2 regions of the Ensifer sp. ENS08 genome follow, and region 1 is predicted to be linked to the other one. Evidence: predicted binding sites of a transcription regulator. Region 1 holds the regulator's gene; the other holds the start of a gene.
The links. The regulator PhoB, encoded in region 1, activates phosphate uptake and scavenging genes when phosphate is short. The targets are predictions, from matches to a motif close to TGTCATNNANCTGTCAT.
Positions count from the first base shown of each region.

Region 1 (5,423 bases):
CAGCGGGTTGCCGCCATATGTGGAGCCATGCGTGCCCGCCACCATACCAGATGCGGCTTCCTCAGTCGCGAGGCAGGCGCCGAACGGGAAGCCACCGCCGATACCCTTGGCGACCGCCATGATATCCGGACGGATATCCGCCCATTCATAGGCAAACAGCTTGCCGGTACGGCCGACGCCGGTCTGGACCTCGTCGAGGATCAAGAGCAGGCCGAACTCGTCGCAGAGCGCGCGCAGTTCCTGCATGAACTCCTTGGTCGCCGGACGGATGCCGCCCTCGCCCTGGATCGGCTCGATCAGGATCGCTGCGGTTTCCTCGGTAATCGCATTCTTGACCGCGGCGATGTCGCCGAACGGAACCTGGTAGAAGCCCGGCGCCTTCGGCCCGAAACCTTCGATGTATTTCTGCTGACCACCGGCGGCGATCGTCGCGATCGTGCGGCCGTGGAAGGCGCCTTCGAAGGTGATGACGTGGAACTTCTCCGGGTGGCCCTTGGAGAAGTGGTAACGCCGTGCCGTCTTGATGGCGCATTCCAGCGCTTCCGCGCCCGAATTGGTGAAGAAGACCTTGTCGGCAAAGGTCACCGCCGTCAGCCGGCGGCCGAGGCTTTCCTGGCCCGCAATTTCATAAAGGTTGGACAGGTGCCAGACCTTGTCGGCCTGCGCCTTCAGCGCTTCGACCAGGTGCGGGTGCGCGTGGCCGAGCGAGTTCACGGCAACGCCGGCACCGAAATCGAGATAACGCGTGCCGTCTTCAGCGATCAGCCAGGCGCCCTCTCCTCGCTCGAAACGCAACGGCGCACGCATGTAGGTATCGTAAAGCGGCGTGGTTGCAGTCATGCGAGGCTCTCCTTCACTCCAGATCGACATCGATCCCGCGCCTCACGCGGGCCGATAAAAATCAAAAATGCCGCCTTTCGGCGGCGCAGGCACTATTCCCATTTCGCGCTGCAATGTCAACAAAACCAAGCCTTGCAGCGCAACATGAAGGGTCGATTCCTGGCAGCAGAAAAATCGTCCGGGAGGGCTTGCAAAAATGCAACGCTGGCCGAGCAAGTTGGGGAAAACTACGAAATCGATTCGGCCTGATTCCCGGGACTCTTGCCACAGAGTCCAGCGGTCAGTACGTTAACATTCAATTACTAGACGCATGCGGCGGACCTAGTCACCAAAAGAGTTATCGCGTTTGCAACCCCGGGGTTTAACCGGGGTGCGGTGAGGGATTCTGCCATCCCCAACGCTGAGAACGGAGAGTGCAGAAATGAACTGGACTGACGAGCGGGTGGAGAAACTGAAGAAGCTTTGGTCCGAGGGCCTGAGCGCAAGCCAGATCGCGGCGCAGCTCGGCGGCGTCAGCCGTAACGCTGTCATCGGCAAGGTTCACCGCCTGAGCCTGCCAGGTCGCGCCAAGGCCGGCGGCAGCACCACGACGGCAGCCCGTCCGAAGCGCCCGACTTCGGCACCGCGCGCACCGAACTACGCTTCGCGCGTTTCGACCCGCCCGGTTGCACGCGCGGCCGGCGCTGTCGTTCTCAAGGAAGAAATCGAAGTCGATCTCGTTGCCGAGCAGGATTTCAGCACCCGGACCGACGTAGTCGTGCCGATGTCGCGCCGCCTCGAGCTGACCCAGCTCACCGAGCGCACCTGCAAGTGGCCGATCGGCGACCCGCTGAAGGAAGAGTTTCACTTCTGCGGCAACGATTCCCCGGAAGCCTCGCCTTACTGCACCTTCCATGCGCGGCTGGCCTACCAGCCGTCGGGCGAGCGCCGCAGGGCCCGCTGAGAAGCCGGACCGCATCAATAAAAAGGGGCCGATCGGCCCCTTTTTTTGTTGGCGACTTTCAGACCGCTCAGCTTTCGAGCGAATAGCCGGCGCCGCGAACGGTGCGGATGACGTCGGGCATGTTCGAGAAGTTCAGAGCCTTGCGCAGACGACCGACATGCACGTCGACGGTGCGCTCGTCGACATAGATGTCATGCCCCCAGACGCCATCCAGAAGCTGCGAGCGAGAGAAGACGCGGCCCGGCGAGGACATGAGGAACTCCAGAAGACGGAACTCGGTCGGGCCGAGGCGCACTTCGCGGCTGCGGCGATGAACGCGGTGGGTCTCGCGGTCGAGTTCGATGTCGCCGCAGCGAAGCAGCGTCGAGAGCACCTCGGGCTTTGCCCGGCGCAGCATCGCCTTGACGCGCGCCATCAGCTCCGGCGTCGAGAAGGGCTTGACCACGTAGTCGTCGGCACCCGTCGCCAGACCCCGGACGCGCTCGCTTTCCTCGCCGCGCGCCGTCAGCATGATGATCGGCAGACGTTCGGTCTCCGGACGCTGGCGCAGCCGACGGCAAAGTTCAATGCCGGAAACACCGGGCAGCATCCAGTCGAGGATAAGCAGGTCGGGCAGCCGCTCCTGAAGCCGGATCTCCGCCTCGTCGCCCCGCAGGATCGTATCGACGTCGAAGCCCTCGGCTTCCAGATTGTAACGCAGCAGAACGCTCAGCGCCTCTTCGTCTTCGACTACGGCGATTTTTGGCAACATCAGGTAACGTCTCCTTACCGCGGGCGGCCTTTGGGCTCATCGGCCCGGCCGGCGCTCAGACACTCTAAATCTGGAGCACATCCGCCGTTTTCAAAGGCGGGGCGAAAACCGCATGCTTCAGATACAGGAATTCGGGGCCGCGACCGAAGCCGCGACCGGATCAGATTTCAAGGGGCATGCATGCTTACGGCGCGCTTGGCGCTCAGTCGTTGACCGAGCCCAGCGTCGACGTGGTGTCATCCTTCGGACGCTCGCCTTCCGGCTGAGCACCCGTCGCCATGTAATAGATCGTCTCAGCGATATTGGTCGCGTGGTCGCCGATGCGCTCGATGTTCTTGGCGCAGAACAGAAGATGCGTGCAGGGCGTGATGTTGCGCGGATCTTCCATCATGTAGGTCAAGAGCTCGCGGAACAGCGAGGTGTAGATCGCGTCGATCTCCTCGTCACGCTCGCGGATGCTGTTGGCCTTTTCCGGCGAGCGCGAGGCGTAGACGTCGAGCACTTCCTTGAGCTGGACGAGAGCGAGCTCTGCCAGATGCTCGAGGCCACGGGCGAGCTTGCGCGGAATGCCGGAGCCGGCGACCGCGATCACGCGCTTGGCGGTGTTCTTGCCGAGGTCGCCGACGCGCTCCAGATCGGAGGCGATGCGGATCGACCCCATGATCTCACGCAGGTCGGCGGCGACCGGCTGACGCTTGGCGATCGTGACGATCGCCTTCTCACCGATCTGGCGCTCGGCGTCGTCGAGGACGGTGTCGTCCGAGATCACCTTCTGTGCGAGAGCCAGGTCGGAGTTGACCAGCGCGCGAACGGACTCGGCGACCATCTGTTCGGCGAGGCCGCCCATCTCCGAGATGCGGCGCGTCAGGTACTTCAGTTCTTCGTCATAGGCGGACATGATATGCATGGACATGATCGTCGATCCTTACGGGCGCTTTGCAGTTACTGTTGCAGCCTTATGCGGCCTCAGCCGAAGCGGCCCATGATGTAATCCTGGGTGCGCTGGTCATCCGGATTGGTGAACATCTTGTCGGTGTCGTTCTCCTCGACGAGATTGCCGAGGTGGAACATGGCGGTGCGCTGCGAAACGCGGGCGGCCTGCTGCATCGAGTGGGTCACGATGACGATCGTGAAGTTCGTGCGCAGCTCGTGGATGAGCTCTTCGACCTTGGCGGTCGCGATCGGATCGAGAGCCGAGCACGGCTCGTCCATGAGGATGACTTCCGGGCTGACGGCGACGGCACGCGCGATGCAGAGACGCTGCTGCTGACCACCGGAAAGGCCGGTGCCGGGCTCCTGCAGACGATCCTTTACCTCGTTCCACAGACCGGCCTTCTGCAGGCTGGTCTCGACCACCTCGTCAAAGTCGGCCTTGGTGCGGGCAAGTCCGTGAATCCGCGGGCCGTAGGCGACGTTGTCGTAGATCGACTTCGGGAACGGGTTCGGCTTCTGGAAGACCATGCCGACGCGGGCGCGAAGCTCGACGACGTCGATCGTCGGGTCGTAGATGTCGTCCTCGTCGAGCGTGATCTTGCCGGTGACGCGGCAGTTCTCGATCGTGTCGTTCATGCGGTTCAGCGTGCGCAGGAAGGTCGACTTGCCGCAACCCGAAGGTCCGATCAGCGCCGTGACCGTGTTCTCGCGGATGTTGAGGTTGACGTCGAAAAGCGCACGCTTCTCGCCGTAATAGACCGACACATCCTTGCCGATCATCTTGTAGGGCACGGTGTTCATTTTCTGATCCAGAGCCTTCTCGACTGCTGCTTCTGACATGATGTTCATAGTAATTACCTCACTACCAGCGGCGCTCAAAGCGACGTCGCAACAGAATGGCTCCAAGGTTCATGACGACCAGGAAGATGAGAAGAATGATGATTGCGCCGGAGGTGCGCTCGACGAAGGCGCGTTCCGCCTCGTTGGCCCACATGTAGATCTGCACCGGCAGTGCCGTCGACGGTTCCATCGGCGAACCGGGAAAATCGACGACGAAGGCGACCATGCCGATCAGGAGCAGCGGCGCGGTTTCACCAAGCGCGTGGGCAAGACCGATGATGGTGCCGGTCAGGATGCCCGGCATTGCCAGCGGCAGCACGTGGTGGAAGATGGTCTGCATCTTCGACGCACCGAGACCGAGGGCCGCCGAGCGGATCGACGGCGGGACCGCCTTCAACGCCGCACGGGTGGCGATGATGATCGTCGGCAGGGTCATCAACGTCAGCACGAAGCCGCCGACGACGGCTGCCGAGCGCGGCATGCCGGCGAAGTTGATGAAGACGGCGAGACCCAGGAGGCCGTAGACGATCGACGGAACGGCCGCGAGGTTGTTGATGTTGACCTCGATCAGGTCGGTCAGCCGGTTCTTCGGCGCAAACTCCTCGAGGTAGATCGAGGCGGCGACGCCGATCGGAAGCGACAGCACCAGCACGATCAGCATCATGTAGAGCGAGCCGAGGGCAGCGACGCCGACGCCTGCCGCTTCGGGACGGCTGGAGGCGCCGAAGGTGAAGATGCCGGTGTTGAAGCTCTTCTTCAGGATGCCGGCGCTCGCCAGCTCGTTCATCCAGGTGACCTGCTGGTCCTTGACCTTGCGCTTGCCCTCATCGACCGAGAGATCGATCTGGCCCTTGAAGGCGGAGTCGATGTTGGCCTCGGCCAGCAGCGTGACAGGAACCGTCTTGCCGATGATCGACGGGTCGGCGGCGACCATGTCGCGCAATAGCGTGCGGGAGCTCGCGGAAACCATGTCGGTCGCCTGCTTGACCTGCGGCCGCTTGGTGGCGTCGATGCCGAGCTGCTTGACGAGCGCGTCGCGCACCAACAGCGGATAGTTGGCGGTCATCAGCACCTTGCCGTCGGTCGCGCGTTCGCCTTTGGGGTCGATGACCTTTT
Region 1 is NZ_JACVBF010000001.1:679,853-685,275, forward strand. Features, by position in the region: gene IB272_RS03185 (aspartate aminotransferase family protein) at 1-840, opposite strand, end outside; gene IB272_RS03190 (GcrA family cell cycle regulator) at 1,262-1,783, shown strand; gene phoB (phosphate regulon transcriptional regulator PhoB) at 1,851-2,534, opposite strand; gene phoU (phosphate signaling complex protein PhoU) at 2,737-3,450, opposite strand; gene pstB (phosphate ABC transporter ATP-binding protein PstB) at 3,501-4,316, opposite strand; gene pstA (phosphate ABC transporter permease PstA) at 4,330-5,423, opposite strand, start outside.

Region 2 (5,423 bases), on a different contig from region 1:
CGACAGTTCAGTTCTCTTGTGGAGTAAAACGCTTGCGCTGACGCATTTCTGCAGTCGGGTGGCGCAACCGTTCAAGGCAGGCCGCAATCGCGACCAGCGCTAGGCTCGGTCGCCCCGCAGCATCTCGCGTTTGCCGGCAAAACCCTTGCGCTTCTCGACGGCAAAGCCTGCGGCCTGCAAATTGCGTCGGACGAAACCGGCGGCGGCATAGGTGGCGAAGCTGCCGCCGGGCGTGGTCTTTTCGAAGACCAGCCGCATCAGGTCCACCGACCACATGTCGGGATTGCGCGACGGCGCGAAGCCGTCGAGATACCAGGCTTCGAACGGGTCTTCCGCGCGGGCGACGCCGCCGAGTGCCGCGCCGCAGACGACCGTGAGGCTGACGCCGTCACCAAAGTCGATCTGGACATCACCATCAGGCTCGGCCGGCCAGCGCGAGGCCAGCGCCCGGCGCTCCGTGTCGATCTCCGGCCAATGGCTGAGGGCGCGCGAAATCTCTTCGGCCGCCATCGGAAAGCGTTCGAAGGACACGAACTGCAACTGGTCGCCAGCGGCCGCGGTCATCTTCCACTGGCGCCACGTCTCGCAGAAATTGAGCCCGGTACCGAAGCCGAGTTCGCCGATGCGGAAGGTGCCCGCACCGACCCAACGATCGGGCAGGCCGTTGCCCGACAGGAAGACGTGGCCGCACTCCAGCCGCCCGTCGGTGCGGCAATAAAAGTGATCGCCAAACTCCCGGGAATAGGGCATATCGCCCTCGTGCCAATCAAGGTTCTGGTGCGCCGGGGGCTCGATCGGGTCTGCGGATCCTGTCATGGCCAAGGCGATAATCCGCCGGCCGGAGAAGGTCAATCGATGAGCGAGCTTTTGGTCGTCGGCGGCGGCATCATGGGGCTGTGGGCCGCCATTTGCGCCACGCGCAGGGGCATGACCGTGCGGGTCGTCGAGCAACAAGCGATCGGTGCAGGCGCCAGCGGTGGCCTTTTGGGCGCGCTCATGCCGCATATGCCGGATCGCTGGAACGATAAGAAGCAGTTCCAATTCGACGCGCTTGTGACGCTCGAGGAAGAGATCGCGGCGCTCGAGGCGGAGACAGGCCTTTCGACCGGCTATCGGCGGACAGGTCGTTTGATCCCGCTTGCCAGGCCTCACCTGCGCGATATCGCCCTCCGGCACGAGCAGGATGCACGGAGCCATTGGCGCGCGGCCGACAGGCAGTTCCACTGGCACGTGAAGGACGACGGGCCTGAGGGCTGGCCGGGTGCTGCCGCGGCGGCGCATGGCATGGTCTTCGACACGCTCGCCGCACGGGTTTCGCCGCGTCGCATGCTTGCTGCGCTCCGCACAGCGCTCCTGCAGGCACCGAACGCCTATTTAGACGAGGGCAGGGGCGTGCGCCGGATCGAGCCGGAACGCGGCCGGGTCGAACTCGACGATGGCACCCGGATCGATTTCGAGCATTGCATCATCGCGGCCGGCGTCGGCAGTTTTCAACTGATCGACGACGTGTCGGTGCCGCTGGCGGAAACGAGCGGCACGGCTGTCAAGGGGCAGGCGGCACTGCTGCGGGCGGAGATCGATCCGGCGCTTCCGGTGATCTTTGCCGACGGCGTTTACATCATCGCGCATGACGACGGACGTGTGGCGGTCGGCAGCACCAGCGAAAACAGTTTTGCCGATCCCCTGTCGACGGACGAGCAGCTGGATGAGCTGCTTCGGCGCGCCGTAGCGCTCGCGCCGCGCCTGGCGGGTGCCGAGGTGGTGGAGCGATGGGCAGGGTTGCGCCCGAAAGCGACGGGGCGCGAGCCGATGGCAGGCCGACATCCGGACCATCCGAACGTCTCGGTCCTGACCGGCGGGTTCAAGGTGAGCTTCGGCATCGCCCACCGCCTGGCGCGTTTCGTCGTCGAAGAGATCGCCGGTTCTCCGGCGATCGATATTCCCGATTCTTTCTTCTGTCGGAATCACATAGCCGCACTTCGCGAGAAACGTCTTTAGGGCCGGACATGCGAAGGGCCCCGCCCGAGGCGGGACCCGAAAGATCGAAAGTCAGGCATTACATCCAGTAGGGCGGCACGCCGTAGTAACCGTAGACACGGCGTCCGTTTTCCGCGTTCCAGTCGTATTCTTCGGTGCCGTGATATTTCGGCGCGTTTTCGACCTGATCGCGAGTCACATCAGTGCGATAGCCGCCGAGCTTCTCGTCATAGGTCAGCTTTGCCCAAGGCAATGGATAGTGGTCTTCGCCGAGGCCGAGAAAACCGCCGAAGCCGAGCACCGCATAGGCGACGCGCCCGCTGCGCTTCTCGATGATCACGCGCTCGATCGAGCCGATGTGTTTGTCGTCGGGGCCATAGACCCTCGTGCCTTCAACCTTGTCGCTTGCGATCAGGTCGTGGGTCTCCTTGATCCGGGCGTCCTGAAGGTTCGCATTGTGATAGGTCACGCTTCTTCTCCATCCTTGTTTTCCTACCTTTTAGGAACGGGTGATGGGCCGGATGGTTCCGAAAAACGAGGGGTGACGTTCGTACCGCTGCCGCGCGCATCCCCGGCCGACTTCGTCAATCTGTCACGCAAATCACCTAAGACGCGGCCATTGGACAAGTCGGGGTGAGGGCGGAAAACCGCAGCTATTGCTCATCCTGCGCTGACGGATACCCGGAGCCAGCCGATGCGCTATGCCATTTGTTTTACGCCGCCGATGGCCGACCCGCTTTCCGCGACCGCTGCAAGCTGGCTGGGGCGCAATGTCTATTCCGGGGAACCTGCCGAATTGCCTTCGGTCGCGGGCTTGAGCGCCGCGGATGTCGCCTATCACACGGCGGTTCCGCGACGCTTCGGCTTTCATGCAGTGATGATGTCGCCGTTCCGCCTGCATCCGGACATGACGGAACCGAAGCTTCTGAAGGCGCTGATGCATTTTGCCGGCGCCCAGACTCCGTTCGAAATCGATCGCCTGGAGGTCGCCCGCATCGGCCGATGCTTCGGGCTGATGCCGCAGGTGCCGAGCACGGCCATGCATCTGCTTGCGGCCAACGTCGTCCAGGAGTTCGACGCCTTCCGCGCGCCGCTCAGCGAAGACGAGATCGAGCGCTCCGATCCGGATCGGCTGACCGCGCCACAGTTCTCCAACCTGCACCGTTGGGGCGATCCGCATGTGATGGACGAATACCGTTTCCACATGATGCTGACCGGTCCGCTTGCGCCAGACGCGATGCGGCGAGTCGAGGCGCCGCTTCGCGACCTGTTCGAGCCCTGCCTATCAAAACCGCTTTCGATCGGCAGCCTTGCGCTGTTTGTCGAGCAGGAGACGGGCGCACCCATGCGGGTGCATTCACAGCACCCGCTCGGCAAGATCTCGACGAACACGCGCGCAGAGCGGGCGAAGCGGGCCGCCGCCGATCCGTCGCTGGCGCCGCAAGGCGCGGTCCGGCCGCTGCCGCTGATCGTCGCTGCGCTGATGGCGCAGCGCTAACCGGAAACGGACGCGGGCGAAGCTGCAAAGAGCAGCGCTTTCGGATAGGGCAGGCCGAGATCCGGCATGTCCGCCGGCGCGAAGTAGCGCAGCGACTTCGTTTCGCCATCGGTGATCGGCTGCTGGGAACCGACGATCCGGCATCGATAGAGGGTAACCACATATTCGACGTGGTCGCCGTTCGGGTAGGTGTAGCGAAACGCTTCTCCGCCGAAGACGCCCAGTATCCGCTCGACCGAGACCGGATAGCCGGTTTCCTCCATGACCTCGCGGATGACCGCATCGACAGGCGTCTCGCCCGGCTCGATCGCGCCGGCCGGCAGGCTCCAGCCTTCGCCACTTGCTTTCTCCTGCAAGAGGACCCGGCCATCGGAATCGACAATGACGGCCGCCACTGACGGGCAGAGAAGCAGGCCGGAACCGACTTTTTCGCGGAGCGCTTGAATGTAGGATTTCATCTCGATGAGGGCCGTTGTCCTTGCCGATCCATTCAACGCTGTTTCGAAAAATCTCTCAACCTCGGGCTCAGCCGAATTTTTCTGGTAATTTCCGTCAGGGCCGTGGCGCTGCCGCTGCCCTGCCTCACGTCATTTCGGTATCGACAATCCGGTCGGCGGTGATACCGTTCCTAAAAATTCGAAGGGTGATTTGATGTCTGAGACTAAGTATCCGCGCGACCTCGTTGGCTACGGCCGCAATCCGCCGAAGGCAAACTGGCCGGGCGATGCGCGCATCGCCGTGCAGTTCGTGCTGAACTACGAAGAGGGCGGCGAAAGCTGCATTCTCGATGGCGACCCAGCGTCCGAGTGCCTGCTGTCGGAAATTGTCGGCGCGCAGCCCTGGGCTGGCCAGCGTAACCTCAACATGGAATCGATCTACGAATACGGTGCCCGTTCCGGCTTCTGGCGGCTGTGGCGCATGTTCACCAGCCGCAACGTCCCGCTGACCGTCTATGGCGTGACGCAGGCCATGGCGCGCAATCCGGAAGCGGTCGCTGCCATGAAGGAAGCCGGCTGGGAAATCGCCAGCCACGGTCTGCGCTGGCTGGAATACAAGGACGTGCCGGAAGAGGTCGAACGCGAGCATATCCGCGAAGTCGTCCGCCTGCACACGGAGCTCACCGGCGAGCGGCCGCTCGGCATCTACCAGGGCAAGCCTTCGGCCAATACGCTGAAGCTGGTGCTGGAGGAAGGCGGGTTCCTTTACTCCTGCGACAGCTACGCCGACGAACTGCCCTACTGGGTGCCGGGTCTTTCGGCCGACAAGCCGCACCTGATCATTCCCTATACGCTTGATGCCAACGACATGCGCTTTGCGACGCCGCAGGGCTTCAACAGCGGCGACCAGTTCTTCAGCTACCTCAAGGACACATTCGACGTGCTCTACGAGGAAGGTCGCCAGGGCGACGCCAAGATGATGAATATCGGCCTTCACTGCCGTCTCGTCGGCCGCCCGGGCCGCGCTGCTGCGCTCGCTCGCTTCATCGACTACGTCATGTCGCACGACAAGGTCTGGGTGCCGCGTCGCATTGACATCGCCAACCATTGGTACCAGCACCACAAGCCGGAAGGGGCGCTCTGATGACCGACCGTGATGCCTTCGTTGCCCGTTTCGGTGGCGTGTTCGAGCACTCGCCCTGGGTTGCCGAACGCGCCTACGACCGAGCCGCGGCGACCGGGCTGACGGCGGGCACGGTGCATTCGGCGCTCTGCCAGGCCTTTCGCACGGCGCTGCCGCGCGAGAAGATGCAGGTGCTGCGCGCGCACCCCGATCTTGCCGGCAAGCTGGCGATCGCCGGTAAGCTGACGGCGGACTCGACGGCAGAGCAGGCGTCTGCCGGCCTCGACCGACTGACACCAGAGGAGCATGAGCGCTTCACCGCGCTCAACGACGCCTACACGAAAAAATTCGGCTTCCCCTTCATCATCGCGGTGAAGGGGCTGACCAA
Region 2 is NZ_JACVBF010000006.1:202,676-208,098, forward strand. Features, by position in the region: gene mnmD (tRNA (5-methylaminomethyl-2-thiouridine)(34)-methyltransferase MnmD) at 100-816, opposite strand; gene IB272_RS16295 (FAD-binding oxidoreductase) at 856-1,998, shown strand; gene IB272_RS16300 (PRC-barrel domain-containing protein) at 2,057-2,446, opposite strand; gene IB272_RS16305 (DUF1045 domain-containing protein) at 2,672-3,475, shown strand; gene IB272_RS16310 (NUDIX domain-containing protein) at 3,472-3,933, opposite strand; gene puuE (allantoinase PuuE) at 4,127-5,056, shown strand; gene uraD (2-oxo-4-hydroxy-4-carboxy-5-ureidoimidazoline decarboxylase) at 5,056-5,423, shown strand, end outside.
Region 2: the regulator PhoB is predicted to act here: its motif matches at 2,557-2,573, upstream of IB272_RS16305 (DUF1045 domain-containing protein).